Regions from separate parts of the Paenarthrobacter sp. NPDC090522 genome, predicted to be linked through region 2. Evidence: predicted binding sites of a transcription regulator. Region 2 holds the regulator's gene; each other region holds the start of a gene.

The links. Region 2 encodes HrcA, which represses chaperone genes, less so after heat shock. Its sites were predicted from a motif close to TTNGCACTCGNNNNNNNCGAGTGCNAA; they were not measured.
Region 1: ACIQT2_RS13580 (Hsp20/alpha crystallin family protein) is a predicted target of HrcA. The motif match lies at 5,479-5,505, and genes of this name have one in related genera.
Region 3: groL (chaperonin GroEL) is a predicted target of HrcA. The motif match lies at 7,743-7,769, and genes of this name have one in related genera.

The regions. Positions count from the first base shown of each region.
Region 1 is NZ_JBIVXL010000009.1:127,416-137,700, reverse strand. Features, by position in the region: gene ACIQT2_RS13610 (hypothetical protein) at 1-446, shown strand, start outside; gene ACIQT2_RS13605 (hypothetical protein) at 455-721, shown strand; gene ACIQT2_RS13600 (hypothetical protein) at 1,854-3,149, opposite strand; gene ACIQT2_RS13595 (hypothetical protein) at 3,198-3,620, opposite strand; gene ACIQT2_RS13590 (toll/interleukin-1 receptor domain-containing protein) at 3,967-4,914, opposite strand; gene ACIQT2_RS13585 (MerR family transcriptional regulator) at 5,015-5,446, opposite strand; gene ACIQT2_RS13580 (Hsp20/alpha crystallin family protein) at 5,590-6,012, shown strand; gene ACIQT2_RS13575 (J domain-containing protein) at 6,243-6,620, shown strand; gene ACIQT2_RS13570 (hypothetical protein) at 6,617-6,994, shown strand; gene aqpZ (aquaporin Z) at 7,077-7,847, opposite strand; gene ACIQT2_RS13560 (antitoxin) at 7,934-8,161, opposite strand; gene ACIQT2_RS13555 (RNA polymerase sigma factor) at 8,148-8,948, opposite strand; gene ACIQT2_RS13550 (Lrp/AsnC family transcriptional regulator) at 9,108-10,091, shown strand.
Region 2 is NZ_JBIVXL010000001.1:252,546-261,933, reverse strand. Features, by position in the region: gene lepA (translation elongation factor 4) at 1-1,804, shown strand, start outside; gene hemW (radical SAM family heme chaperone HemW) at 1,805-3,034, shown strand; gene ACIQT2_RS01180 (DUF4870 domain-containing protein) at 3,047-3,460, opposite strand; gene ACIQT2_RS01175 (DUF3097 domain-containing protein) at 3,565-4,416, opposite strand; gene hrcA (heat-inducible transcriptional repressor HrcA) at 4,633-5,640, shown strand; gene dnaJ (molecular chaperone DnaJ) at 5,692-6,822, shown strand; gene ACIQT2_RS01160 (16S rRNA (uracil(1498)-N(3))-methyltransferase) at 6,825-7,607, shown strand; gene ACIQT2_RS01155 (GerMN domain-containing protein) at 7,617-8,723, opposite strand; gene ACIQT2_RS01150 (PhoH family protein) at 8,908-9,388, shown strand, end outside.
Region 3 is NZ_JBIVXL010000014.1:6,510-16,794, forward strand. Features, by position in the region: gene ACIQT2_RS17155 (lipid II:glycine glycyltransferase FemX) at 150-1,238, shown strand; gene ACIQT2_RS17160 (peptidoglycan bridge formation glycyltransferase FemA/FemB family protein) at 1,337-2,656, shown strand; gene ACIQT2_RS17165 (threonine/serine exporter ThrE family protein) at 2,676-4,163, shown strand; gene ACIQT2_RS17170 (siderophore-interacting protein) at 4,180-5,022, opposite strand; partial or broken gene ACIQT2_RS17175 (uracil-DNA glycosylase) at 5,413-6,180, opposite strand; gene ACIQT2_RS17180 (DUF3263 domain-containing protein) at 6,288-6,623, shown strand; gene ACIQT2_RS17185 (LytR C-terminal domain-containing protein) at 6,673-7,281, shown strand; gene ACIQT2_RS17190 (cold-shock protein) at 7,438-7,641, shown strand; gene groL (chaperonin GroEL) at 7,952-9,577, shown strand; gene ACIQT2_RS17200 (RNase H family protein) at 9,798-10,285, shown strand, end outside.

The sequences.
Region 1 (10,285 bases), on a different contig from region 2:
TTAATCAGAAAACCTTTAACTGTCCCCGATGCGGCGCTTTCGCCGCTCAAGATTGGCGCCGACTGTTCTACTGGGATGCCAATGGCAACAACCAGCTTGCTCACGATCACGGCTTTGCTGACCAATTGCAGGGCACCCCCGAAGGCGTGTACTACGAGGGGTGGCCATGGGTGGCAAGCATGTGTGCCGGATGCGACGACATGGCGCTTTGGATAGACGAGCGTCTCGTCTTCCCAACAACCGACGCCCTGGCCGACGAAGTGCCAGAGCCGAACCCCGACATGCCTGTGCGGGTGATTGGGCTGTATCGGGAAGCCGCTGCCGTGCTGCCGCACTCCCGGCGGGCTGCGGCTGCGCTATGCCGAGCGGCGCTAGAGGCGTTGGCAAAGCACCTGACACAAGACCTCGACTCGGCGTCAAACTGGACGGCAGGCTCCATAATCTGAGCCAGCGCGTGGCCAATGAAACGGCGCTCATCCTGCAAGTAATCCGTCACGTAGGTAACACGGCTCTTCACCGTGAGAGGGATGGCGACGAGTCCGTCGTCATCTACCTGGATGATTCGGACAACGACATTGCCAGCATGTTCTTCGTCGCCATTAACGACCTAGCGCATGAGTTGATCACCCGTCCAGCACAGATCAGAGCCGCCTATGCCAAGCTGCCAGCCACGGTTCGGGCAGACTTCGAACGGAAGTCCGGGATACAACCGACACCATAGGGGTGGGGGTGACCCCCGAACGGCCCGAGGCCTTTCCCCGGTGGTCATAGCGCCTTTTCCTGTGTACGGATTGGAAAGTCGGCGGAACTCCCCAGTTCCGCACCACTGCTGGTATGCGGCCCCATGGCACGGGTAAATTCTGGTTACATTTATGGGCTGGCGGTCATGAGCGGAACAGCTTTGATGGGGCGGGGAATGAGGCGGGCCCAAAGTCTTGATCCACGGGCTGGCCGTCCAGCCCATAGGCGAATGGTTCGCCGCCGGGGAGACCGCGTCCCACTGGTAGCCCATGCAAGATCGCCCGTTCCCTGGTCTCCGATCTCATCTGCGGAAGCATGAGGAGGTCGCGCAGGACCGCGTCAGGGTTCTGGATGGCCCGCTTATGCTCAAGCTCGCTATTGCGACGCTGAGTCATCGGCATCAAGTGATCCGGTCGGACGCAAAGGGAGTTCGCGCAGACGTGATCAAGCGTCAGCTTGGACCGGTGGCCACCAATGAAGATGCCGTAGGAATACCTGTGGGCGAGCCAATCATGGTTGTCTATGCTGATCAGACCGTAGCCCGGACGAGGGGCACCACTCGGGTGGGGTTCTTCCTTATTTCGACGACCCGTCCACGGCCAGCATCCAAAGAGGCCGTCCAGCCCTTCGCGGCTGGGCGAGATTCTCCGACGAACCTATCCAGTGTTCGTGCCATGGCTTCAGCGGTGCGTAAGGGTTCGTTCAGCAGGAGGGGTTCATGCATTCGGCAGTGGCCTTGGCGCGAGTGGCCCTTTGCGAGACGTGCTCCACAACCTGCTGCTTGGCATTCAGGCTTCTTCCGCTGTGCCTTGCGGTAGTGCATCTCGCATAGACCGTTGGCATAGTGGGGGCGAGGTGCGACGTGTCGCTTGAGGGTGCTCATGCAAACGACACAGCTCCGCCCGAATTTGGCCTTGGGCCCGCCATGATGCCGCCTAATTTCCGTCCTATATAACTACGACATCCGATCCTACCGTCATGCGTACTGCCCTATGAAACCGGGCATTCCCAGAGGCTATACCCGTTTTTGGCACATGATGAGCTAGGGCGTAAACGGTGGTCGGTTGGGTTGTTGCTGGCGTGGGCCTCGTAGCCCCAGCGGCGAGGCCCTTCTACCAGTGTTCGTGTGTAGCGGCTGGGACCATGAAGTGCCGCCATGCGGGATCAACTCCTGGTCCCCCCGTAGGGACCACTTGACCGTCATACTCCCAGCGGTCGTTTGGTGGCTCCTTGGCACCGACGGCAAACACCCATCCCGATGCTGTTCGCCGCCATGCCCACCACTGCTGTCCATCTGCGGACGTGTGCATGGTAATCACTGCCCCTTGCGGGAGTCCCTTCTGGGTGAACGAGTCCTCACCGAGGACGTCAAGCATGTCGGCTCGATACCTGCCGGAGTTGCGGTAGTGCCCGGCATGGCACATATGCAGGTAGTCGAGTGCGGCTTTGGTCTCCTTGAACTCCCGTTGATCAAGCCTCTTCCCGGCTTCGTCAACGCCGTCGAGACCGGCGTTATCGATGAGTTTCTGTTTCTCGTCAGCGAGCCGCTGCTGGCGAGCAGCTTCGGTGAATCGGCCTTCATCGAAGCTGGCTATGGCTTCCCTTACAGAGGAAGCCCGCGCCATATTGAACCGTGTTGATGGTCTTACCTCTGACAGTCTCCGGACGCTCAGGCCAGCTCTAACGGCTAGCCCGATGATAGGTTTACGCAGCTTCGTTCCAGGGGGAACGGTGACTCGCATATGTGTCACCGCTGACTCATATGCGGCGTACAGAGTGAGGCTATACATAAACGGCAGAAACACTGCCGTCATTCCAATAGGTAGTAGGAACTTTCTCAGCTCGCCCAAGAAATCGATCTTTGACCATTGAGCAGTGATCTCCACGGCGCTGCGAACAACCACCAGCAAGACGAGTAGGCCGATGAGAACGTCTAGTAGCTTACCGACTGGACCGTATTCGGGTTTGGTCCTCGCGACGGCCAAGAGAATCCCGAGGAGAATGAATCCTCCCTGAAGGAATACTTCCCCTAGAAGCGGGAAGGGGTAAAGGTCGACCACAGATTGGACTACGACTGGTGCTGCCAAGGCACCGAGCGCGAGCTTGCGGAAGTAACCGGCTTCCTTCATGGCCTGTGGCAGGCGGAAGAAGTTGACGACGGCAGTGGTCAAGAACCAAACGATGGTTGGGGTGATGAGCTTTGGGTCCCATACCCCAACACCGATAATTGCGGTTATTACACCCCCGGTGTAAAGAACCAGAAGCATGAAGGGCACAAGGATGCGGTGATTGAAGAAAGCTCGGAAAATGTCGGGAACCGACCGTCTGGAGGCCGGGACCAGTAAGACTGCAAGTATGAAGAGGCCGAGCCAGATGGCGAGCGCCCATTCCCTGTTGTTGACTTCCACGACCACAGCCTAGTTGTTCGCGATAGTCATGGGCGCGCGGTACCAGCATCAGAACCAGACGGCCCAGATGCTGGCCAATGTGGCAGAGATGATGCCAAGGAACACGAAGCGGAGATCATTTTTCCACTGTTTGTACCTGGAGAGGCTGACAGCACCGGGGCTGACGTAACCCATTTTTTGGTCGCTTTCACTGTAGGGCTTCCCCCATGGGTCATTCTTGGCCAACTCTGCCAATTGCCACTCGTCCACTTCATGAAGCTCCCACACCCGGCAGTCGTCGTCAGTTCCCGCCAACCGCCGATCGCGGGTGGCTCGAAGTCCCGCTTGATGCTTGGTGCGATGCTCATGCTTAATTGCTGGAAGTCGCGCATCCTTATACTGCTTGAAAAAGCGGTTGAGTCCGATCATGGGGAAAACCCCGCTTGCGATGTACAAAATAGTTTGGCCGATGTTGGGCATGTCCAGTTCCACAAGCCAAACCGTAATCGGCCAAGGCCCAGACGCTGAAATCTGGGGAACGCGGTTCAGCCGCCAGCGAAGGGAAGGCTAATTGGCATATTGGTGGCCACGGCTCTCGTAATCGGGGGTGCTGTGGCATGCCAGGCAATCCGGGCAGCAAGCCCGGAGTACCAGTGCGACCAAGGCAACACGGTTTGGGTCGAGGGCGACGGTGTCGACAAACCCTACTGCTCCATCTTGACTCCTAACAAGCCGCGACGCTGAAGTCGCGTCAGCGTGTGGGAGTGCTGGAAAGAGCGTGAACGATGAAGTTCACAGAGTTGATGTCGCAACCGCGCGGAGGACGCTGGTCCTCCGTTTATGTGGTGGCATCTTCGGGACTGCGGGACTGAATGCCGTCGGCGCTAAACGACACATAAGAACCGTCCGATGCCTCCAGCCGTACTGACCGCTGATGCGCCTTTGCGAGTTTCTCCAAAGCCCTGAGTGTGGAGCCGCTTACTGTGCCGGCATTTGGCTGGAATACGATCTTTACGCCGTCGACAGTGGAAGAGATGTCAGCGCCAACGATTTTCAACTCCGGCGTCAACCTCTCCAAGAGGTCGTTTTCGAGATTGTCGCTGGCAATGACAGCGGCTTCAGGTCGCCTACGTCCTGAAGTTTCAATAAGCTTCTGCATCCGGACTACGTCTCGCTGGAGGGACCGAACGGTCGTTAGGACTTCGTCAAGCAGGTCAGCTTCTTTGCGCGGTGGTTGGGGTGCTGCTTCCGGCTTCAGCAGGGTGACCGCTTGCTCAAATTGCGGCCAGTGCTTCTCGAAGAGTACTTCGACGGTCCCGTCGCTCAGGGAATCGTCCAAAGCGCCATTCAACGTCCGTACTAGGCTCAGCACGGCTTTGCTGTCGGTCGCCTCTGTATTCTGAAACTGCTTGATAGGGCCGCTGACATCACTGTCGGTGAGCCCCACCAACAGGGGGGCGACCTTCGAGTCGCTCACCACCTTGCCCAGAGCTCCCGCCTCGAAGTTGATCCAAGGTGAATTTTGATTTGTCGGTGTGACGACGACGATGCCGTAGCTCGAGTCTTCGAGCTGCTTCGCGATCTTGTTTAGGCCGCGGTCGCCTTTGCCTATGTCTTCGGAAGACACGAATGGTTCGATTTTGTTGTCAAGGACTAAGGGAAGCCAGTTTCGGAGGGCCAGAGCCACTGTATGGGACTGCTTACCGGACCAACTAATGAATACCTGCAACAAACGCTCCCTCGTCAAGTACCGCGCGGTCGGGACGACGTAGTGCGGTAGAAACATTATCGCCGGTAAACCAGCGGCACCGAACACGCTCTGCACCTGACGAGATGAGGTGTGCATGAAAGTATTCGGGACTTCCCGACATGTGAGCGACTCGGAGTCAAACAGTGTGGTAGCCACCCCGCGCCCGCTTCAAATCCTTCCTCAGCCCGCGGTTATCCGCCCGCAACTCCAGGTTGTCCTCGGTGAGTCCACGGTTGTCCTCCACGAGCCCGCGATTCGTAGCTTCCAACTCCAGCACCAGCTTCACTCCGGCCAGGTTGAGTCCCTCGTCCAGGAGTACTCCGATCCGTCGCAAGGTCACCAGGTTCCGTTCGCTGTAGCGCCGCGTGCCGCCGTCGGTCCTTTCGGGAGTGAGCAGCCCTTTGCGCTCATAGAGGCGGATGTTCTGCTGACCCATGCCCACTAGTTCGGCCGCAACGGAGATGGCGTAGACCCCCAGGTCGTCCCTCGAAGCAGCCGCGCCGGAGCCGCCGCCCGGCGCCGAACCAGCCAAGCCGCCGTCGTGCGCTTCTGCCGAGAAACCTGCCACGAAACCACTCCCAGAAATCTTCCAAAAACCCACTTGCAGCCCTCGTAGCTGAGTGCTATAAAAAATCTATACCAGCCACTACAGATCAGGAAGGCTGGCACCACAACAAAATCAGCATCAAGATCCAAAGGAGTGAGAACCACATGCTGATGCGCACTGACCCGTTCCGCGAATTCGACCGGCTCGCCCAACAGGTTTTTGGCACAACAGCACGGCCTGCTGGCATGCCGATGGATGCCTGGCAGGACGGCGAGGAATTCATTGTTGCTCTCGACCTGCCCGGAGTAAGCCCCGAGTCGATTGAGCTGGACGTGGAACGCAACGTCCTCACGGTCAAGGCGGAGCGGAAGTCGCCCGCCGGAGAAAACACGGAAATGATCGCCGCAGAACGGCCCCAAGGTGTCTTCAGCAGGCAGCTAATCCTCGGCGACACCCTGGACACGGACGGCGTCAACGCCAGCTACGACGCAGGCGTCCTGACCCTCCGCATCCCCGTCGCCGAAAAGGCCAAGCCGCGACGCATCGAGATCAGCTCCACCGGACAACGCCGGGAGATCAACGCCTGATAGTTCGCTTCGCGAAGGCCATGCAGCCAACGCGAGCGTGCAAGCGGGAGCGCATCCGACCGGCCGCATCGGAGAAAAGGGCGCAGGCTTCGCGCCACGCCATAGCGCTTGTTGCGCAGAGGAAGCACGGCCACCGACGTTGCCTCCCGAAAGGATGGCCCCCGGCCCTGACACGTTCAGTCCGCCGGGGACCATCTCCCAGCCAACCGCACGTCCCCCGGGAACCGGCCTTGGGAAATGAACCTGATTACTACGCGATCCTCGGTGTTGCGCCAACCGCGTCGGCACGCGAAATCGCCCGCGCCTACCGCGCCTTGCTGCGGCAACACCACCCGGACACACGCCAAAAGACGCACGACGGCGGTGCCTCCGAGGCACTCGACCTCCAGCAGTTGCACGCCGTCATGCAGGCGTACGTCGTTTTGTCGGACCCAGTAAAGCGGGCGGCTTACGACCGGGGTCGCACGCGCGCGGCCGGCACGCCCGTCAGCGTTCGGGTCCATCGAACGACGGCGGTGCCCGCACCTGGGCGGCAGCAGCAACCCCTCAGCTTCGGTCCTACCCGCTGGACACCACTCCGCCGTACACATCCAAGGAGACCCACATGAGCGCCTGGCGTTCCTACGACAGCCACTTGATGCCCGCGTTCTACGAGCGGTTTGAGGAACGCTGGGGCAAAGGGACCGCGCCGTTCCTGGACCCCGAAGTGCACGAACAACCCATGCCCCGCGCCCAGTGGATCAACGTGGACACGGGTGCCGCGGTGGCCGTTGTTCCCATCTGGACGGACGATCCGGAGCATCGTTCCTTCGGGGTCTTCTACCTCCCGCCAGCGGGGGACATCTGGATCCTCCGGCCGGGGCCAACCACGTTCATGGAGCCCGGCAGCGGTTCATCGCGCGACCAGGTCTCCCTGCGCAACGATGCGTTCAAGAAGGCCGTTAACCATGCCAAGGAGTTCATCTACGGGCCGCAGCCGTGAGGGGCGCCGCCGCCGAGCGACCGCCTCTGGGCCGATGGACGGCGAATCCGGGCGGATCGAAAGGCAGTCAAGGCGCAGTGGGCTACGGCCGGCGTACCAGGCGATAGAGGGCTGCTGCGGCGACGCCGCCGGCAATGGGGGCAACGACGAAAACCCAAAGCTGACCGACTGCCCAGCCGTCCGCCCAGAGGGCCGTTGCAATGGAACGTGCCGGGTTTACCGACGTATTCGTTACAGGGATGCTGATGAGGTGAATAAGAGTCAGGGTTAAGCCGATGGCCAAGGCCGCGAATCCTGGCGTTGCCCGCTTCTCCGTGACACCAAGAATGATCAGAACGAAAACCGCGGTCAAAACGAATTCGATGACCAGTGCCGAACCAACCCCGAATCCAGCAGGGGAGTGATCACCGAAACCGTTCGATGCGAATCCGCTGGCACGTGCGGCCGCAAAGAAGCCCTCGGGGCCACCGGTTGCAATCGCGGCCAGCACGCTTGATGCCGCAGCGGCGCCGGCTATCTGGGCAACCACGTAGGCCGGGATGTTCTTTGCGGGGAAACGCCCTGCAACAGCCATGCCGATGGTAACTGCCGGATTGAAGTGCCCACCTGAAATATGTCCGAAGGCGTACGCCCCCGCCACGACGGTAAGTCCGAAGGCCAGCGATACTCCGAGGAATCCGACGCCCAGGGTGTTTGACTTGTCCGGGAAATTCGCCGCGAACAAAGCCGTGCCCACGCCACCAAACACCAGGATGAATGTTCCGATGGCCTCGGCGCCCAGTTTGGCAGCCAAGGTTGGCGCGGGTTCCAGGTCGTGCCGATGTGGAAGTGTTGTGGTTTTTTGGCTGACCATATTGGTCCTTTCAAACTGAAGGGCTATGTATCGCTTCGAGAGCAACCACGAAGGTGGTGGCGGAGTTGCCGGAGGTAGTGGCTGCGCTACTGCTGGGGGGTGTCTTCCGCAGGACCGGCTTCTTCCTCTTCGTCGTCGATACGTGACACGAAGTCCGAGGCCGCACCCTGAACCAGGTCAACCTGGCTGGCGAACTTGCCGTCTGTCTTTTCGTCCACGAAATCGCCGACTTTTTCGATGCCGTCCTGGATGGCTTCTTCGTTGCCCGCGATAAGGTCCTGGGCCTTGCCCTGCAAATCTTCAAAAAGTCCCATGGGGTGTCTCTTTTCTCTGCCATTGCTCGTAAAGGGGCGGAGTTGCCCCAGCAGATAAGTCCGGTGGGGACGGGATTCGTGACGCGCTCCGACAACGATTTCGGGCTTTCATCAAGCTGTGAATGTCCCGCAGGTCGGAGAGCACTGTCCTGCAACTCGGACACACAGCCAGATGGCTCTCAGCGCGGTTCCGTTCGGAGGACCCGATGGTCTCCCTGGCGAGCCTTGCGAGTAGCCGACGGGCCTTGGCACATTTGTCTGATTCGGCAGCCCGCACATGCTGCTGCAGATAGGCGACCCGTAGTCCCTCCCGTGCCCGGATGAGCAACGAGGCAACCGCGTTTGGACTCACTCCTAGCCTTACAGCAACCTCAGCGTGACGCATGTCCTGCAGATCGATGCATTTCAGGACTGTTTGCCAACGCGCCGGAAGAGACCGCAGCGCTTGCATCAGCATGATGGAGTCTTCTTTCACCGTGGATTGTTCCGCATGCGGATGAATGGGTTCCAGCGCCCGGTCGTGCTCCAGAGCCTTGGCGCGACGGGCCAGTTGGTTTCGGCGATGGGCCATGCGGCGGGTAACGGTCAGGACGTAGGACTTGAAATGCTCCCGTGGTCCCGTCCCGGCCGCGAGGGCCCGGAAGATCTCCAGGAAGGCCTCGGCGACGACGTCTTCGGCATCACTTCTATTGTCGGTTTCCTTGAGGGCCACGAATGCGACCGCTTTTCGATGTCGACCGTACAGTCCATCGAAAGCCGCTGGGTCTCCGTTACGAACAAGCTCCATGAGTTCCTTGTCATCGAGCGCCGCGTAGCGGGAGAGTGCAGGCGGGACCTGTGCGAGCATGGCATTTCTTTCAGGATGGGGAAGGCAGTGGCCCCAAAACTAGGGCTGGCGTGATTGAATGCACGGCAAACGCAGGAAAAACCGGAAAGTGCTCCATCGATGCAGGATTTCGATCTGGACGAGCGCGATTTGCGCTTGTTGCATGCCCTCCAAGTGAGACCAAGGGCTTCGTGGACGTCGCTGGCGCCTATCGTGGGCGCGGACGCAGTGACCCTGGCCCGGCGGTGGACCGCTTTGCAGGAGGACGGCCTGGCGTGGATGACTTCCTATATTGGGGCCGGTACGAGGTTCGTTGGCGCCATCGTGGAAGTGGACTGCAAACCAGCTGCTCTCCCGGCCATCGTCGAGGACCTTGCCAGGGTCCATGAAGTGATCAGCATCGACCAGACAGCCGGTGGCCGCGACCTTGTTATCACCGTGCTCTGCCGCAGTGATCCTGAACTTTCAGCGTTCCTTGTTGACCGGATCCCTGCGGTGCCAGGCATCCGGGGCACGCGCACGCATCGAGTCATCACGTTGGTTACAGACGCACAACGCTGGCGACTGCGTGCGTTGGGCGAGGAGGAGGTGAAAACCTTGGAACGGGCCGCTCCACTGGTGAGTCCTGCGCCGTCTGCCTTACCCACAGATGTGGAAGAGAAGCTGATCCGCATGCTCTTGGTCGATGGCCGGGCTTCGGTTGCAGACATCGCTCAGTGGTTGAACATTTCACCTGCCCGGGCGAAGAATGCCTTGTCGAACGTGTTGGGCCACCAGAGGGTTGTTGTACGGTTGGAGGTTGCAAGGACCTTCACACCTTGGCCCATTAGCGTTTGGTATTTCATGCGCGTCCCAACCACCAAGGTTGAGTCTGTCGCGGTCAGCCTTGCTGGCCTGGACGAAGTCCGCTTGGTTGTTACGACCGGTGGCCTCTACTCGTTGGTGATGTCGGTGTGGTTGAGGCGGGTGGAAGACATGACACGGTTGGAAAAGCAGCTGGGTCAACGGTTTCCCGACGTCGAGATTGTCGACCGATCCATTGTTCTTCGCACTCCCAAGCATGTGGGCAAGAGGCTCGCCCCTGACGGTAGACGGATCGTCTAGGGGCGAAGCTTTGGTTTTTCCGGAGATGCCTCAAGAGGCGCAGACCATTGCTTACTGTCCTGCCCAACGACGCACCGTGCTATTGCCGAGGCCAACCAGGACGGCAGTCCACCAGCAGCTCTGGGACACAGCTGCAGCTATCATGATCCGGACCCGCAGCCGCCGGCCCAGTCCTCCAAATCGTGTCTGGGCAG
Region 2 (9,388 bases):
CATCATCCGGAACTTCTGCATCATCGCCCACATCGACCACGGCAAGTCCACCCTGGCCGACCGCATGTTGCAGTTCACCGGCGTCGTTCAGCAGCGCGACATGAAGGCCCAGTATCTGGACCGCATGGACATTGAGCGTGAGCGCGGCATCACCATCAAGTCCCAGGCCGTCCGGATGCCATGGGAAGTCGAAGGCACCGCCTACGCCCTGAACATGATCGACACCCCCGGCCACGTGGACTTTACGTACGAGGTCTCCCGCTCCCTGGCAGCTTGTGAAGGCGCAGTGCTGCTGGTCGACGCGGCCCAGGGCATCGAGGCGCAGACCCTGGCCAACCTTTACTTGGCGATGGAAAACAACCTCACCATCATTCCCGTGCTGAACAAGATTGACCTCCCGGCAGCCCAGCCGGAGAAGTATGCGGCTGAACTGGCCAATCTCATTGGTGGCGACCCGGATGACGTCCTCAAGGTGTCCGGCAAGACCGGCGTAGGCGTCGAGGCGCTCCTGGACAAGATTGTCCACGATCTCCCGGCTCCCGTGGGCGATCCCAATGCCCCTGCGCGAGCCATGATCTTTGACTCGGTGTATGACACCTATCGTGGCGTTGTCACCTACGTCCGGGTGGTGGACGGCAAGCTCAACCCACGCGAACGAATCCAGATGATGTCCACCCGCGCTTCGCATGAGCTGCTCGAAATCGGTGTCAGCTCACCGGAACCCACGCCATCCAAGGGCCTCGGTGTGGGTGAGGTGGGATACCTCATCACCGGAGTGAAGGATGTCCGCCAGTCCAAGGTTGGTGATACGGTCACCAACCTGGCCAAGCCGGCATCCGAGTCGCTCAGCGGCTACGCCGACGCCAAGCCCATGGTCTTCTCCGGTCTCTATCCGCTGGATGGTACGGATTACCCGGTCCTCCGCGACGCCCTGGAAAAGCTGATGCTTAATGACGCCGCGCTCGTGTACGAGCCGGAGACTTCGGCAGCGCTGGGCTTTGGATTCCGGGTCGGTTTCCTCGGCCTGCTGCACCTTGAAATCACGCGTGAGCGCCTGGAGCGGGAGTACAACCTCGACCTCATCTCAACTGCGCCCAACGTGGAGTACGAGGTAACGCTCGAGGACAAGAAGGTGGTCCACGTCACGAACCCGAGCGAGTACCCTGTGGGTAAGATCGCCGAGGTCCGTGAGCCGATGGTGTCAGCTACTGTCCTCGCCCCCAATGAGTTCGTCGGTGCCATCATGGAACTCTGCCAAAGCCGCCGAGGCCAGATGAAGGGCATGGACTACCTCTCCGAGGATCGTGTTGAGCTCAGGTACTGGATTCCGCTTGCTGAAATCGTGTTCGACTTCTTCGACCTCCTCAAGTCCAAGACCCGTGGCTATGCGTCGCTGGACTGGAAGGCGGACGGCGAACAGGTGGCCGATCTCGTCAAGGTGGACATCCTCCTCCAAGGCGAACAGGTGGATGCCTTCAGTGCCATCACCCACCGCGACAAGGCCTACTCGTACGGGGTCATGATGACCTCGAAGCTTCGCGAGCTCATTCCGAGGCAACAATTCGAGGTGCCCATCCAGGCCGCCATCGGCTCGCGGATCATCGCCCGTGAAAGCATCAGGGCCATCCGCAAGGACGTCCTTGCCAAGTGCTATGGCGGTGACATCACCCGTAAGCGCAAGCTGCTTGAGAAGCAAAAAGAGGGCAAGAAGCGCATGAAGATGGTGGGTCGTGTGGAGGTTCCCCAAGAGGCCTTCATCGCAGCCCTCACCACGGACGAGTCCAAGGACAAGGCCAAGAAGTAAATGCCCAGCGTCCTTCCTTTGGGCGATCCGGCACCTGCGGACGGGCTCCTGCCCCCGCAGGTGCTCAGTGGCGTCCAAGACCGTAAATTCGGCCTGTATGTCCACATCCCGTTTTGCGCGGTCCGCTGCGGTTACTGCGATTTCAACACCTACACCGCCACTGAACTGGGCGGCGGCGCGTCGCAGGACGCCTATGCCGGCACGGCCGTGGCCGAAGTGGATTTCGCCGTTCGCGCGCTGGAGGCTTCCGGCGTTCCATCCCGCCCGCTGAGCACCGTGTTCTTCGGCGGTGGCACCCCTACGCTGCTCCCGGCGGAAGACCTGGCACGGATCCTGCGTGCCGCCGTCGGACACTGGGGACTTGGGCCGGACGCAGAGGTGACCACCGAGGCGAACCCTGATTCCGTCACGCCCGAGTCCCTCCAAGTGCTCGCGGATGCCGGGTTTACCCGGGTGTCGTTCGGCATGCAGTCCGCTGTGCCGCATGTCCTCAAGGTCCTTGACCGCACCCACACCCCCAGCAGGGTCCCGCTGGTTGTTCAATGGGCACGCGACGCGGGCCTGGCGGTAAGCCTCGACCTGATCTACGGCACCCCGGGTGAGTCCATGGACGACTGGCGGCTGTCCTTGGAAACCGCCCTGTCCTACGATCCTGACCACATCAGTGCGTACGCGCTGATCGTCGAGGATGGCACCAAACTGGCTGCCCAGATCCGGCGTGGGGAAGTGCCGGGAATCGACGACGACGACCACGCAGCAAAGTACGAGCTCGCCGACCAGCTGATTTCAGCGGCAGGCCTCACCTGGTACGAGGTCAGCAACTGGGCCAGGACTCCCGAGCAGGCGTGCCGCCACAACCTCGCCTATTGGCGGGGCGACGACTGGTGGGGGATCGGCCCGGGAGCCCATTCCCATGTTGGCGGTGTCCGGTGGTGGAACGTCAAGCACCCCACTGCCTACGCTTCACGGCTGGCGGCGGCAACGTCGCCTGCTGCGGGCAGGGAAACCCTCGACGCCGGTACGCGGGAAGTGGAGCGCATCATGCTTGAGGCGCGCCTTGGCTCGGGATTGGACGTGGATGCCTTGGACAAAGTGGGCAGGCATGCCATGGCCGGGCTGATTGCCGATGGCCTGGTGGATCCCGCTGCCGCCTTCAAAGGCCGCTTGGTGCTGACCCTCAAGGGCCGTTTGTTGGCGGACGCAGTGGTGCGCAGGATCCTGCCGGACTGACCGCCCGCGGCGCTATTTGATCCAGCGCAGGTTGAAGCGGTAGCGGTGGGGTTGGCCGTGGTTGACGCGGATGCCCGCGGAAACGGAGAAGCACGTCAGGGCCACCCAGATGGCTGTCGCGATGACCGCGAAGATGTTGCCCACAACCGGCAGCAGGACCAGGATGTTCGCCAACACGGCCGCGATGGTGGGCGGAAGCGTGAAGTTCAGGGCTTCCTTGGACTCCTGCGCCGTGAACGGTCCACGCTCGCGGAAGATCAAGTAGATGAGCAAGGACGGAAGGCAGCCGAGGATTCCACCGAAGTGCGCCAACGTGGCCCACTGCCGGTCTTCGCTTGCCGTAAGGGGCAGTGCATTCGCAGGTGCGCCATGGTACTGGGGCTGGCCTGCGGCCCTGCCCTGTTCTTCTGGAGCGTTCTCTGCCACGGTGTCTTCCCTTTGCTGTAAAAATGCGGTGTTGCTGTCCCAGAATACTGGGTCCGGACTCCCTGCAGGGACCATCCGCCCCTGAAACGGGCAGGTGTCCCTGCTCAGGGGGCGGTCAGGAAGTCGATGACTTCCTCCACGCGCCCCAGAAGGGACGCTTCCAGGTCCGCATACGTCCGCACGGCACCGAGCAAGCGCTGCCAGCCGAGCCCGATGTCCTCCGCCGTTTCGTGCGGCCAGCCGAAAGCCCTCAGGATTCCCGTCTTCCAATCCGTGCCGCGAGGCACGTCAGGCCACTGTTCGATGCCCAGTACCTTGGGGCGGATCGCCTGCCATACATCGACGTAGGGGTGTCCCACGATCAACACGTTTCCCTTGGCTCCCGGTACCTGCATGGCCTCGGCCGCAATGCGTGACTCCTTCGAACCGGCCACCAAGTGGTCCACCAGGATTCCGAGCTTGCGTTGCGGACCGGGTCCGAAGGCGGCGATGGCGGACCGGAGGTCGTCCACGCCATGGAGCGGCTCCACGACGATGCCTTCCACCCGGAGGTCGTCACCCCAGACCTTTTCCACGAGTTCGGCGTCGTGCTTGCCTTCCACCCAGATCCGGCTGGCTTTTGCCACTTGTGCGCGTTGGCCCTGGACTTTGACAGAGCCCGACGCCGTCCGGCCGGGCTGGACAGCGCCGGCCGGTTGCCTGGCGGCCGGGGGGAGCAGACGAATGGCCTGGCCCTCCAGGAGGAAGCCGAACCCCAGTTGGAAGGACCGCGTCTTGCCCCGGCGGTCCTCAAGCGACACGATGTGCATTCCGCCGGACTTCTCTACCCGGACGACCTCGCCCACCCACCCGGATTGGACGTCTTCCAGGACCATCCCGCGCTGGACAGGCACGTCCGGAAGCTGCTGTTTGACGGGTGCGGAAAGGTCCTGCGGACCCCATGTGTCGAAAGCCAAGGACTTCATACCTCTTCGCGCTGGGTTTGATGGGCCGGTACCGGGTGGAGCCGGCTCCCCGGACGTCATCCGCGGGCGTTTTCAATGCTAGCAACGGGGTGGCCCATACTAGACTTGTTAGCACTTAGGCATGTTGAGTGCTAAAAGCAAGGGTCAGCCCGGGTCCATCCCATGCCGGGCAGCCCGCATTCGGAGCGTCGACAGGAGGTGTTGCACATGAGTGAGCCGCGCAAGCTGGAAGTGTTGCGTGCCATCGTCGAGGATTACGTGCACTCACGGGAACCTGTCGGCTCCAAGGCACTGGTGGAGAGGCACCATCTGGGCGTTTCCAGTGCCACCATCAGGAATGACATGGCCGTCCTGGAAGAGGAAGGCCTCATTGCCGCTCCGCACACCAGCGCGGGCCGCATTCCCACGGACAAGGGCTACAGGTTGTTCGTGGACCGGATTTCCCAAGTGAAGCCGCTCTCGGCCGCCGAGCGCCGGGCCATCCATTCCTTGCTTGAAGGCCCCGACGATCTTGACGACATCCTGGAGCGGACAGTCAGGCTCCTGTCGCAGTTGACCAACCAGGTAGCGGTGGTGCAATACCCGCACTCCAAGCGGGCCTTGGTCCGGCATGTGGAGTTCGTGCTGCTGGCACCCAAGCAGGTGCTGGTGGTCCTGATCGCGGACACCGGCAGCGTGGGACAAAAAGTCATCGATGCCGGAACCGAGGTCAGCAACGAGTCGTTGCTGGCCCTGCGTGCGAGGTTCCTGGGCAGCATTGCCGGCACTCCTTTGGAGCTGTTGCCGCAGGTGCTGCCCTCCGTCGTGGCCTTGTGCAGGCCGGAAGTCCGTGGGGTGGCGCAGGTCCTGGCCTCCGGACTCCAATCCCTCAGCGATACCAGTCGCGAAGAGCGGATCCTGATGGCGGGAACAGCAAACCTGGCCCGCTCCAACGTGGACTTCCCCCTGAGCATCGGCCCTGTACTTGAGGCCCTCGAGGAACAAGTAGTGATGCTTCGGTTGTTGTCTGACATGGGTGATGATCCGCGCGGGGTCACCGTCAGCATCGGTCGAGAGAACCCCTATGACGGGCTGTCCGAGGCCTCGGTGGTCGCCACGGGTTACGGCTCCGGCGCCAAGGTAGGCATCCTGGGGCCCACCCGGATGGACTATCCCACCACCATGGCCGCCGTGCGGGCCGTGGCCCGCTACCTTTCCCGTATTCTCGGCGGCTGACGCCGGCCACCAACGTAAGAACCGCAGGACAACAAGGAAGAGATACTGACTTTGAGCAGCCACTATGACGTTTTGGGAGTCTCCCCGGAAGCCACCGGAGAAGAGATCAAAAAGGCGTACCGCAAGTTGGCGCGAAAACTGCACCCGGACGTAAACCCGGGCGAGGATGTCGCTGAGCAGTTCAAGGCCGTGACGCACGCTTACGAAGTGCTGTCCGACCCGCAGAAACGCCGCGTGTACGACGCCACCGGCAACGAGAACGGAACCGACAACGGTTTCGGTGGCGGCTACTCCGGGCAGGGCTTTGCCTTCCAGGACATCTTCGATACCTTCTTTGGCGGTGGCGGCGCCGGACACGCAGGTCCTGCCTCACGCGTCCGGCGCGGCCAGGATGCCCTCATCAGCGTCCGCATCGACCTCAAGGACGCGGTCTTCGGCGTCAACAAGAAGCTTGAAGTCGACACCGCGGTTGTCTGCCCCACCTGTGATGGCAGCTGCTGCCGTCCCGGAACGCACCCTGAACGCTGCGACATCTGTGGTGGCAGCGGCCAGGTCCAGCGGGCAGTCCGCTCCATCCTCGGCCAAGTCATGACCACGGCCCCGTGTGGCTCCTGCGAAGGCTTCGGCACCATCATCAAGGACCCCTGCAACGAATGCAGCGGCCAGGGCCGCATCCGCAGCCGCCGCTCGCTGACCATCAAGGTGCCGGCGGGCGTGGCAACGGGAACGCGCATCCAGCTGTCCGGCCAGGGTGAGGCAGGCCCTGCCGGAGGCCCTGCCGGCGACCTCTACGTTGAGATCCGCGTCAACAGCGATTCCACGTACATCCGCGAAGGCGACGACCTCCACGCAACACTGAGCGTGCCGATGACTGCTGCCGCGCTGGGAACGGAACTGACCCTGGAGACCTTCGATGGCGCCCAGGAAATCGACGTCAAGGCGGGCACGCAGTCGGGTGAAATCATTACCCTCCGCGGTTTGGGGGTCACCCATCTTCGTGGCTACGGCCGCGGAGACCTCAAGGTGCACTTGCACGTCGAGACGCCGGTCAAGCTGGATGCCGCGCAGGAAGACCTGCTGAGGCAGCTTGCGAAGTTGCGCGGTGAGCAGTTCACGGAAGGCAAGCTCGTAGCCAGTGGCGGCATGTTCGCCAAGCTCCGGGACAAGCTCGGTAACCTGTAGCGGTGAGCAACCCCGTCTTCTTCACCCCGGCCGGGAGCCTGGACGGACTGGGGCCGGGTTCCGTGTTCATCCTCGAAGGTCCTGAAGCCCGCCACGCCGTGACCGTGAAGCGGTTGGCCGTCGGCGAACCCGTGGATCTCGCGGACGGGTCCGGCGCCCGGCTCACTGGCAAGGTGTCCGACGCCGGCCAAGGCTCGCTTTCGGTGACGGCAACGGACGTGGTCTTCGAGGAACAACCGTCGGTGCGGCTGGTGCTGGTCCAGGCCCTGGCCAAGGGCGACCGGGACGAGCTCGCCATCGAGACCGCCACGGAACTCGGCATCGACGCTGTCATTCCCTGGCAGGCGGAACGTTCCATCGTGCGGTGGAAGGGCGACCGTGCGGCCAAGGCCCATGCAAAGTGGCAGTCGGTGGTCACCGCCGCTGCCAAGCAGGCACGTCGCGCCTGGATCCCCGAGGTCAGGTCCATCGTGGACTCCGCATCGCTGGCCAAGGCAGTCGCTGAGGCAGACGTGGCCGTCATCCTCCATGAGGATGCAAAGAATGGACTGCGGTCCGTCCTGGAAGGCGCGGCCCAACTGGCCGGTGCCGGCCCCGACGCACCCCGGGAAGTCCTGTTGATCGTTGGACCGGAGGGTGGCATCTCGCCGCGCGAAGTAACCCGCCTTAGCGATGCTGGTGCCGTGACGGCCCTGTTGGGCCACCATGTCCTGAGGTCATCGACGGCCGGGCCTGCCGCCGTCGTACTGGCGAGCGATGTCCTGGGGCGCTGGCAGGAGGCTTGACCCAGGGCGTCAGTTGACGTTGAAGAGCCTGGTATCCAGTGTCGATTCGTCGGCTTGCCCGGAACTGTCCACCTGGGTCACGCGAAGCTCGTAGCGCCCGGGCTTCAGCGTGGCGCTGAAGGTGAAGACGCCGAATTGTCCCGGTTCACCGGTGGATTTTACTTGGCCGGTGAGCAGGCTGGTCCTGGCGCCGCCGTTATCCTGCAGGATTTGCCAGTTCACCGGCTTGGAGCTGTCCGTGCTGCGGCCGTTGAACTTGACGGCACCGGCCGGCAAAGTCGTGTCCTCCTGGGGGTCGATGATCCACAGGGGAGCCACCATCGAGGCGTCCCTCGCCATGGGTTGGCCGAGTTTCACTTGGCCGAAGGCCATGAAGTCGGTGTGTCCATCCACCAGGATGACCACCTGGATCTGTTGCCCGGAGTTGATCAGCCCGGAGGACGAGGCTGCGGCAGTGGCTGTGTACACCAACTGCTGGACCGCCCGTTGGGCCATGCCGGCGTCGAGGTTCGAGTTGAAGGCGTCCCGCGAAATGTCCACGGTGATGACGTTCTTGCCTGAGATCGATGTGGCCAGGCTGCCGGGTTCCTGCCATGGGGTGAAGAAATCGTGGTCCAGCGGCTTCTCGGCCATCATGATGCGCAGGGCGGTGGTGACGGGGTTCCCGTCGCCGGAGATGTCCCGGAACTCGCGGTAGAGGTAGACGTTGTCCTTGCTCCGCCCGATCCAATAGACGGGGATCTTGGTGGAGGCCTGGGTGGTTTCCAACGGCGCGTTGCTCGCGGGGGCGTCCTGGACATTGATGGCCGGGCTTGAGGTGGGCGCGGTGGTGCCGCCGTTGGCGATGCAACCGGTCAGGAACAGGACGGCAGCCATAGCGGGCGCGGCAACGGCGGACTTCGTCCGCTTGCGGGCGCCTTGCTGTGGGGTGGCTGACTGCGTGATGTGGGGTTTCCTTGCCTTGCTTCCGCCGGAGTGGGCGTCCGGTCCTGCGCGGGCGGACTTTTCACCCTGCCTTGCCAGCTTGGCACACGTCCGACGGCGGCTGGCCGGGTTTTGCCGGACCAGCACCAACTGAAACAGGATTGATACCGGCTTGATGCCGAGTTGAGACAAACAGCCAACGTTGCGGTGGTGGCATCCGGCTCTTCGTGCGATGGTGCCGTGCCAGTTCGGACGGCCGCTTGCTGGCGTAGGATTGAAGGCATTCCGGCATATGGCCGGACCACGGTGGGCGCGGCGCCTGACCGGGGAAAAGACGATAACCAACCGGAGGAGAACAGGCCGTACGGCCAGCACTATGAGTGAATCCCTGAATGGGCGGCTGCGGACCGGCAACGGGAACCCGGCGGCCACAGAGTTCCCGCACACCTTGCCGGGCACGCGCACGGAAATCGTCACGTTCGACAATTCAGACCAGATGGTTCACTCGCTGGGCAGCCACGACGAAGCCCTGCGTTACATCGAGGACCAGTTCCCGGACGTCAACTTCCATGTGCGGGGCAACGAGTTGTCCATGTCCGGTCCGTCGGCGGTCATCCCGCGGATCATGCGGCTTCTGGAAGAAGTGCGCGGGCTCGTCGCCAAGGGCACTACCGTCACGCCGGACATCCTGCAGCAGCTCGTTTCCCTGCTGGGGGCGCAGTCCGTCCAGAACCCTGTTGACGTCCTGACACACAACATCCTGTCCAGCCGGGGCAAGACCATCCGCCCCAAGACGCTGAACCAGAAGAACTACGTCGACGCCATCGACGACAACACCGTGATCTTCGGCATCGGCC
Region 3 (10,285 bases), on a different contig from region 2:
ATTTAAGTGGTCACTGATGAGTTCCGGAGCGCCGCTTCGGGCCGGTCCTGGAATCGCCAATCATGCTCTCACCGATAGACTGGAGCCTGCATGTCCGCATGCGCCCCGCATTTTGAACACCGCTTTGAACACTGCACTGAACCCTGAGATTGGACACGGCCACCTTGCGAGAATTTACCGCCCGCTTTGCCACCGCCGAGGAAATCGATAACTGGGACAAGCACGTCACGGCCAACCCGAACGGCGGCAACATGCTGCAGTCGGAAGCCTACGCCGCGGTCAAGGACGGCAACGGTTGGCTGGTCCGGAGGCTCGTCATCGAGACTGCCGAGTACTCCAGCTACAACCTGCTGCTGGAGAAGAGATTCCCGGTGCTGGGCCGGCTTTGGTACCTCATCAAGGGACCGGACGCTGCCGCCGTCGAAGACATCAAGCCAATGCTCACCGCCGTCGCCAGGCTGGCCCGCGAACAGAAGATGAACGTCTTCACCATCAAGATCGAACCGGACATTATCGAGTCCGAGGAAACCAAGCGGCAACTCAAAGCAGCAGGCCTCGTCAAGGCCCCCAACATCCAGTCGAACGACTCCACAGCGATCCTGGACACCAGCAAGCCCAGCAACGAGGTCCTCCGCAGCATCTCCTCCCGGGCTCGAAATGCGGTACGGCGGGCTGAGCGCGAAGGCTGTGAAGTCCGCCAGGAGGAAGCCGGCGAACAAAACTACAGGAAGCTCTACGCCCTCATGCAGAACACGGTGAACGCCAAGGGCGCGATGCCGTTGCGGAGCTACGACTACTACGCAAAGTTCTGGAACGAATTCAGCAGCCGGGGCCAAGGCCACTTCTTCTTCGTCTACGAGGACGGCCAGCCCAGCGTGGGCGCGTTCGTGATCAACTACGGAGCCAAGGCGACGTACAAGGACGGCGGCTCCACTCAGAACCGGAAACAATACGGCGATTCGCACTTGACCCAGTGGGCTGCCATTCAGCGCATGCAGGAACTTGGCTGCGTTGAGTACGATTTCTGCGGCACTCCAAGTGCGGCAAGAATCAAGGACAAGACCCACCCCTTGTACGGCATGGGTCTGTTCAAAACGAGCTTCACCAAGACAGTTACGGATTTCGTCGGCTGCTACGACCTCGTCCTCAGCCCGCTACGGTACAAGCTCTGGCTCAAGGGTGGAGAGAAGGTCTTCCGTCGGCTGGAAACCATGCGTACCGGCGGCCAGTTCTACTAAGAACACGCCAGACAAAAAGGCCCGCCCCGGCCACCAACGGGTGCACATCCAACAAGATGAGGTAATTTTCTTTGACTCCGATCGAGGCTGGAACAGACATGGAATTTGTGATTCTCAGTGACGCTGACTTCGAGACCTTCGCCAAGGGACACCCGCAGGGGAGTTTCATCCAGTCCATGGAACTTACCCGTTTCCAGCGGGCCCGCGGGCAGGAAGTGGAACTTTTCGGCATCAACCGCGGTGGCAGCCTGATCGCCGCCGGTAAGATCGTCTACACCTCCAACCGCGTTGGCTACAAGGTGGCGGACTGCGCCAAGGGGCCACTGATGGACTACAGCGACGCCGCAGCGGTGAGGCCCGTCGTCGAGCTCTTGAAGAAGCACGCCGCTTCGAAGAAGGCAGCGGAGCTGCGCATTTCCCCGAACGTGAAGTACATCGCCCGCGACGAAGACGGCGCCGAGCACCCGGAGATCGAAGACAACCGGCCGCTTCTCAAGGAACTGGAGGGCCTCGGATTCAAGCACCAGGGCTTCGACATGAACTTCGCCAACATCAACTGGATGTTCATCAAGACCCTTGACGGAGTCGCCGACTCCGAAGAGCTCATCATGGGCATGAACTACCGCACTCGTAAGGCCATCCGGAAGGCCGAGAAGAACGGCGTGTACCTGGAACAGGCCACGTTGGAGACGCTGGACGATTTCTACGACGCCCTCAAGACCGCGGGCGACGAGAAGGGCTTCACATACCGGGAACGCGAGTACTACGAGCAATTGCTCCGCAACACCTCGGATGAGTTCACCAAGCTCATGATGGCCAAGATCAACATCCCCGAGTACCGTGCTTCCATCACGGAGCGACTCGAAGCCGAATCCAGGACGCTGGCGGACCTGAAGCGCGAAGTCGAGGAGACCGGCAGCAAGAAGAAAGCCAACCGGGTCAAGGTTGTCCAGGATTTGGTGGACAGCTACGAACGAAGCCTCAAGGACATCGAACGCTTCCCGGACTCCGTGGGTGTGGCCACGGTGGCCGCGATCCACTTCGCCTGCTCGGGTGACGAACTGACCTGCGTCATCGGCGGAACCGTCCAGGATTACATCTACTTCAACGGCGCAACGTCCCTCTACTGGGGCATGATGCTGCACGCCCTTAACAACGGCTACTCCAAGTACAACTTCTACGGCACGTTCGGCATCCAGGGCCAGGATGAGACCGGCCACGGCGGGTACGAGTTCAAGAAGGGATTCGGCGGCGAGGTAGTCCAGTTGTTGGGAGACTTCGTGGCACCTGTCAGCCCCGTCAAGTACGCCGCCTACCGCGCGGTCAGGAAGCTCGCAGGAGCCGCCCAGACGGTTTTGGGAAACTTGCGAAACCCCGGACAATTGCCGGTCATAGGAAAACTCCTCAAGAGAAACTAAGCCAAAGGAGGATTGCTGCATGACTGAACGCCCGGAGGGCACCGGCGGCAGGCCTCACACGGACGGCTTGCCGAAGACCCAGCCGCTGCGGCCGTCGCAGGTGCGACAGAACGCCAACGCCAAACGCATGCTGATGCGGTTGGTCCAAGGCGACAGTCCACCTACGGCGCCCATGAGCATCGTGGACCGCCTGGCTGGTAGCCCCTACGCCAACCCCACCATCCAGGTGGCCGGTGTAGACGCTTCAGCCCGCAAAACCATCGACTTCGCCCTGCACCTTGCCGAGGCCATGTTCCGTTACGGCGCAGGCGCGTTGGAGGTGGAGACCAGCATGATTGCGGTCACCGCTGCGCTTGGGTTGAAGAACGTCGAGGTTGATATCACCAACCAGTCGGTGGCCATCAACTATGCGCCGAAGGACCAAACGCCCATCACGCTCCTCCGCGTGGTGCGATCGTGGACCAATAACTACGCCGGGCTCGCGCAGGTGCACCAGCTGGTTTCGGACATCGTGGCCGGGGGAGTGGGACGCGACGAGGCCGTTCGGCGGTTGACTGAGATTACCCGGAGCGCCAAGCCCTTCCCACGCTGGATGGTCACTGTTGCTTTCGGCGTGTTCGCCGCGGTCTTCGTGGGGGTACTCGGCGGGGGTCCTGGGGCTTCCGCCCTCGCCTTCGCGTCCAACATGCTGATCAGCTTGCTGGCGCGCCAGTTGATCCGTTGGCGGACTCCGGACTTCTTTGTCACCATGGCGAGTTCCTTCGTGGTCACCTTCGTTGCCCTGATGCTGCGCTGGGCAGGCGCGGACATCGCTCCGTCCATTGTGGTGGCCGGCGGTATCCTGCTGCTCCTGCCCACGGGTCGGCTGGTTTCTTCCGTGCAGGATGCGATCAACGGCTTCCCGGTCACTGCGGCCGGCCGGTTCCTCTCCACCTTGCTCACTTTCGGGGCCATCGTGGCAGGTATAGGCGTCGCCGTGGTGGTGGGCACCCTCATGGGCAGCCAGGTCCTCGACGTCACCAATACGTTCCCGCCCGCCTACCCCTTGTGGGGGCAAGCAATCCTGATCGCGATCGCCGTGGTGGCCATCGGCGTCACCGAACAGACAAGAATGCGTCTGTTACTCCCGACGGCGGCGGTCGGCTTGGTGGGCTTCTTCGTTTTGTGGGGGGTTGGCGAACTCGGTCTTGGCGACCGCTTGTCGCCCGCCATTTCGGCAGTGGTCATCGGTCTGTTGGGTCGTGTGGTTGCCCTGAAGCTTGGCGCTCCGCAGTTGGTGGTCGCTGTTCCTGCAGCCTTGATCCTGCTGCCCGGCCTGACGATCTTCCGGTCGATGTATGCACTGACTGTGGAAGGGGGCGACATCCTGGCGGGTGCGGGCGGGATGCTCAACGCCGGAGCGATCGTCCTCGGTGTGGCCGCAGGAGTCGTGCTCGGCGACAACCTTGCCAGGCCGCTGACGAAGGGCCTGTCCAGCAACGAGCGGCGGAGGGTTCGGCGCCGCTAGATCTTCCTGGATCTTGCTAGATCTTCCCGACGGGGAGCTTTTTCTCGGCCTGGAACACTTCCTCCACTCGGCCCTGTGCCCAGTATCCGGACAGGGACACCTGGGAGCGTTCCAGGCCGTGCTGCACGAAGAAGATCTCACGGAGGCCCTTCATATAGCCGCGCTCTCCGTGTGCGAAGACATCCACTCGTCCGGGCAGCCATTCGAGGTTGCGGAGGGCGTCGAGAAGGATCTCGCTGGATCCCGCCGGCACTCCGTTGCGCTGCAGCCAGTGCACTTCCACCCCGGAAGGAGCAGCGATGGGCAGGATGTCCTCGGCGCTGTCCACTTCCAGGAACGCGAAGCCGCGGGCGTCCGGCCCCAGGGCCTCGATGCTTGCCGCAATTGCCGGGATAGCGGCGTCGTCACCGGCGAAGAGGTACCAGTCGGCGTCGGGCGACGGGTTATAGGCGCCACCGGGGCCGGTGAAGACCAGGCTGTCGCCGGGTTCCGCTGCGGCTGCCCACGGACCCGCGAGCCCTTCGTCGCCGTGGACCACAAAGTCAATGGCCAGTTCTCTGGCTTCCAGGTCCACCCAGCGGATGGTGTAGGTCCGGGTGTGCGGCCACTGCTCCCGGGGCATGGTCTCCCGGATGGCCCAGAGATCCAGTGGAAGCTCGTAGTGCACGCCAGGCTGTGGGAAGACGATCTTCACGTAGCGGTCCACGAATTCGTTGTTCGCATAGTCGCTGAAGCCGGGGCCGCCCGCCACGATCCGCACCATGTGCGGCGACAGGCGTTCCTTGCGCAGCACCACCAGGTTGATCTGGGGGCGTGTTTGGCGGGTTGCGGACGACGTCACAGGAAGAGCAGCAGGCATGAAGGTAAGCCTAAGCTAATTGGCTGCGCGTGGCCTGTGTATGAGTCGAACGTTACACCCCAACCCTCTCTCACCTAATGCCCGTTTCTGGCGGACCCTCTCTCACGTAATGCCCGTTTCTGGCGGACCCTCTCTCACCGAACGCCCGTTTCTGACGGACCCTCTCTCACCGACTCCCGCCGGGCACTAGCCGGTGAGAGAGGGACGGTGTTTGGGGGGTGGTTTGGTGAGAGAGGGGCGGTGTTTGGGGGGGGGTGGTTTGGTGAGAGAGGGGCGGTGTTTGGGGGGGTGGTTTGGTGAGAGAGGGGCGGTGTTTGGGGGGGTGGTTTGGTGAGTGAGGGCTCGTGGAAAGGGGTGGTTTGGTGAGAGAGGGTCCGGGGTGGGTGGGGGCTAGAGAACGGGGAGTTCCCAATCGACCGGCCCGGCACCCTGCCCCGCGAGCAGCTCGTTGGTTCGGCTGAATGGCTTGGAACCGAAGAACCCCCGGGACGCGGACAGTGGACTCGGATGGACAGACACGATCGACGGCGCGCCGTTCAACAGCGGCCCCACGGATTCCGCGTCCTTCCCCCACAGGATCGCGACGAGTGGCTTCTACTTTCCATCGGCGTCGGTGCGGTTCGCGACGGCGGTGACAGCCGCCGTCGTGATGGCCTCCCACCCCTTGCCGCGGTGTGAGCCGGCATTCCCTGCCGCGACGCTCAGCACGCGGTTGAGCAGCAGGACACCCTGGTCCGACCACGCCGTGAGGTCGCCGTGTATGCGCGGCGGCAGCCCCAGATCATCGTGGAGTTCGCGGTAGATGTTGGCCAGGCTTCGGGGGATGGGCCGGGTTTCGCGGGACACCGAGAAGGAAAGCCCGACGGCGTGTCCCGGCGTTGGGTACGGGTCCTGGCCGAGCAAGAGCACCTTGACGTCGGCAAGTGGCCGTTGGAAGGCCCGCAGGAGGTTGGAGGCAGCCGGAAGGACCTGTGTCCCCTGCCCGGCCTGCTTGGCCACGAAGGCCAACGCCTCGTGGAGTTCCCTTTCAACAGGCCGAAGGGCGCTTGCCCAGTCGGGAGCCATGAGTTCCTCGAGGGGTCTGTCGAGCAGCGCGCCGAAGTCCTGGTCGGTGGTGTTGTTGGGTTCAAGGTCAAAGAGTGCATCCTCGCCAGTCACCCGGCCATTGTCCCTTGCCGGGGCTGCGCGTGCGAATGACAGGCTTGTTATTCGCCCGTAACATAGGGGTAGGACATTTTCCCCAACAAGCGTCGAAGGAGTGTGCCGTGGCCGAACCAGCACCGGAACCGATGGCGCCGCAGGCAACGGGTTTTGCCCTTGAAGACCTTGCGGCCGGCGTCCGCAGCGACTCGCCGTTGAGCGAGCGGGACCAACAGATGCTGGCCTTGGAACGGCAGTGGTGGAAGTACGCGGGGGCCAAAGAACAGGCTATCCGGGAACTCTTCGATCTCTCAGCCACCCACTACTACCAGATCCTCAACGCCCTCATCGACACCGAGGACGCAATGGCCCACGATCCCATGCTGGTCAAGAGACTGCGTAGACTACGTACGTCCCGCCAACGCGCGCGGACAGCGCGGCGCTTGGGGTCGGACGCGTAAATCGGCAGGCTGATCTGTCAGCAGCAACCAGCAAGGAAAACGCTTCACCATGACCAAATTTGCCAAGGATGAATTCGACCGGGTCCCGCAGAACGCGTCCCGGCAGGGCGTGCACCGCGACGCCACGGAGACAGCCCGCCCCACCTTGTGGCCTGTCCTGACCGTTGGAGTCGTCGCCTTGGTGCTCGGCCTGATTGCTTTCCTGATCCTGCCGCGTCTTGGATTCGTGGCTCCTGTTGCCTCGTCCAGCACTTCCGCGCCGGCCTCGCAGCACAGCGAGGCGGCGCCGTCCGCAACCCCGTCCGAGACGGGCAGCGCCCCCATCGCCTCGGGTGAACCCACGCCTTCCGAGTCAGCGTCGGCTACCCCGTCCGCGGCCCCGGTGGACAAGACCACTGCGGTGGCCGTCTACAACGGCACCGCGACGGCGGGCCTCGCCAGCCGCGTGGCCGGACTCGTTCAGGGCGATGGCTGGGCACTCGGCACGGTGGGGAACTGGGGCGGGCTGCCGCAGCAGACTTCGGTGGTGTTCTACAACGCCCCGGCCCAAAAGGCGAACGCCGAGGCAGTTGCCGCCCTCTTGCGCATCACCTCGGTAGTGGAGTCACCGGAAGTCCAGCAGCCGCTGGTAGTTGTTGTGGGACCCGGCTACCAGTAAACAGCGCGCTCCAGCCATCCCGGTTAAGCCTCAATAACAAAAACGCTGCCCTGCCTTCGGGCGGCAGCGCGGGCGCCGTGACTGTGGTTACAGTGGATTGATTCCGGTACGGAGATCCCGTCAACCGGTCTTGGCAACTGTGAAAGTGTGGGCATCATGGCTTTGGGAACCGTCAAATGGTTCAACGCCGAAAAAGGGTACGGCTTCATTACTGTGGACGATTCCGGCGATGACGTCTTTGTGCATTGGTCGGCCATCCAGATGGACGGTTTCCGCGCGCTCGAAGAGGGCCAGCGCGTTGAGTTCGAACTCGGCGAAGGCCTGAAGGGCCCTCAGGCCGAGAGTGTCCGCGTCGCCTGACCCGGAGTCCGGTTCTCCGCTGTCGGCTGAAACTGCCCGGATGTATGGCGCAAGGTGGCGCCCCTGCTTGCACTCTCAACGGTCGAGTGCTAATTATTGATTTAGCACTCCCACGCATCGACTGCTAATTCCGGCCCGTTCGCGGCGCCTCGGGGATGGTGATCGGTGCCGGGAGGATCAAGAAACACCCTGGTGGGGTGAGGTCCGGAGCGCGCGGCATACAGAGGTCGCAGGCAAAGGATCGTCCGTCGCGGGCATCCCACCTGACAGGTACCTTCTTAACGACTGTCCCGAAAGGACTACCGCCGTTATGGCCAAGATCATTGCATTTGATGAAGAGGCACGCCGCGGCCTCGAGCGGGGCCTGAACACCCTTGCTGACGCCGTCAAGGTCACCCTCGGCCCGCGTGGACGCAACGTCGTCCTCGAAAAGAAGTGGGGCGCCCCCACGATCACCAACGATGGTGTTTCCATCGCCAAGGAGATCGAGCTGGACGATCCTTACGAGAAGATCGGCGCCGAGCTGGTCAAGGAAGTTGCCAAGAAGACGGACGACGTCGCCGGTGACGGTACCACCACCGCTACGGTCCTCGCCCAGGCACTGGTCAAGGAAGGCCTGCGCAACGTTGCCGCCGGCGCCGACCCGCTGTCCCTCAAGCGCGGCATCGAGAAGGCCGTTGACGCCGTCATCAGCGAACTGCTGGCCTCCGCCAAGGAAATCGAAACCAAGGAAGAGATTGCCGCTACGGCTTCCATCTCCGCCGGCGACCAGGAAATCGGCGCACTGATCGCTGAAGCCCTGGACAAGGTGGGCAAGGAAGGCGTCATCACGGTCGAGGAATCCAACACCTTCGGCCTGGAGCTCGAGCTCACCGAAGGCATGCGCTTCGACAAGGGCTACATCTCCGCTTACTTCGTCACCGACGCTGAGCGCCAGGAAACGGTCCTCGAAGACCCGTACATCCTGATCGTCAACTCCAAGATCTCCAACGTGAAGGAACTCGTTGCGGTCCTGGAGAAGGTCATGCAGTCCAACAAGCCGCTGCTGATCATCGCTGAAGACATCGAGGGTGAAGCCCTTGCCACGCTGATCGTCAACAAGATCCGTGGCACCTTCAAGTCCGTTGCCGTCAAGGCTCCGGGCTTCGGTGACCGTCGCAAGGCACAGCTCGCCGACATCGCCATCCTCACCGGCGGCCAGGTCATCTCGGAAGAGGTTGGCCTCAAGCTGGAGAACGCTGGACTGGAACTCCTCGGCACCGCCCGCAAGGTTGTTGTCACCAAGGACGAGACCACCATCGTCGAAGGTGCAGGCGACGCCGAGCAGATCGCAGGCCGTGTTGCCCAGATCCGTTCCGAGATCGAGAACTCCGACTCCGACTACGACCGCGAGAAGCTGCAGGAGCGCCTGGCCAAGCTGGCCGGCGGTGTTGCAGTCATCAAGGCCGGTGCCGCAACCGAAGTTGAGCTCAAGGAACGCAAGCACCGCATTGAGGACGCTGTCCGCAACGCAAAGGCTGCCGTTGAAGAAGGCATCGTCGCCGGTGGTGGCGTTGCCCTCATCCAGGCCGGTGCCAAGGCCTTCGCCAACTTGAACCTCGAGAACGACGAAGCAACGGGCGCCAACATCGTCAAGGTTGCCATCGACGCTCCGCTGAAGCAGATTGCTTTCAACGCCGGCCTCGAGCCGGGCGTTGTCGCCGACAAGGTCCGCGGCCTGCCTTCCGGCCACGGCCTGAACGCCGCCACGGGTGTTTACGAAGACCTGCTGGCTGCAGGCGTCAACGACCCCGTCAAGGTCACCCGTTCGGCCCTCCAGAACGCTGCTTCCATCGCTGGTCTGTTCCTGACCACCGAGGCTGTAGTAGCCGACAAGCCTGAGAAGAACGCTCCGGCTCCGGGCGGCGACGAGATGGGCGGCATGGGCGGCTTCTAAGCCTCCTGTACTGCAGCGTCACGCTCAGAACGTACGACGGCGGTCCTCACCTTTGGTGGGGGCCGCCGTCGGCGTTTCACCGCTGGGGGATGGGCCGCCGATTGCGTGGGAACCCGGCCACTTCGCAGGGAGAGTTGCGGCGTTATGGCACGCTTCCCGCATCCTCGCGGGTTCCCGGGGGCCGCAAAAAGTGTCGGTGCAGTCTGGCAGGATTAAAGGCATGACGATTATTGCTGCCGCCGATGGCTCTGCCCTCGGCAATCCTGGGCCGGCCGGTTGGGCCTGGTTTGTTGACGATTCCTGTTGGCGCGCAGGAGGTTGGCCGCACGGCACCAACAACATGGGCGAGCTCATGGCTGTCCTTGACCTGTTCCGTTCAACGGCCCACATCCCCCAGGAAGAGCTGCGTATCCTCTGCGACAGCCAGTACGTCATCAACTGCGTCACCAAGTGGATGCCCGGATGGAAGCGGAAGGGTTGGCGCAAGGCCGACGGCAAACCCGTGCTCAACGTGGACCTCCTCAAAGATATCGACCAGGCGATTGTTGGTCGCAAGTACACGTTCGAGTGGGTCAAAGGCCATGCGGGCCACGATCTCAACGAAGCTGCCGATGAGCGAGCGCGTGCTGCGGCAACGGCCTACCAGCAAGGTGTGGCAGCCCCGGGTGGACCCGGCTTCTCGGGCGCCGCTGGAACTGCCGCAGAGCC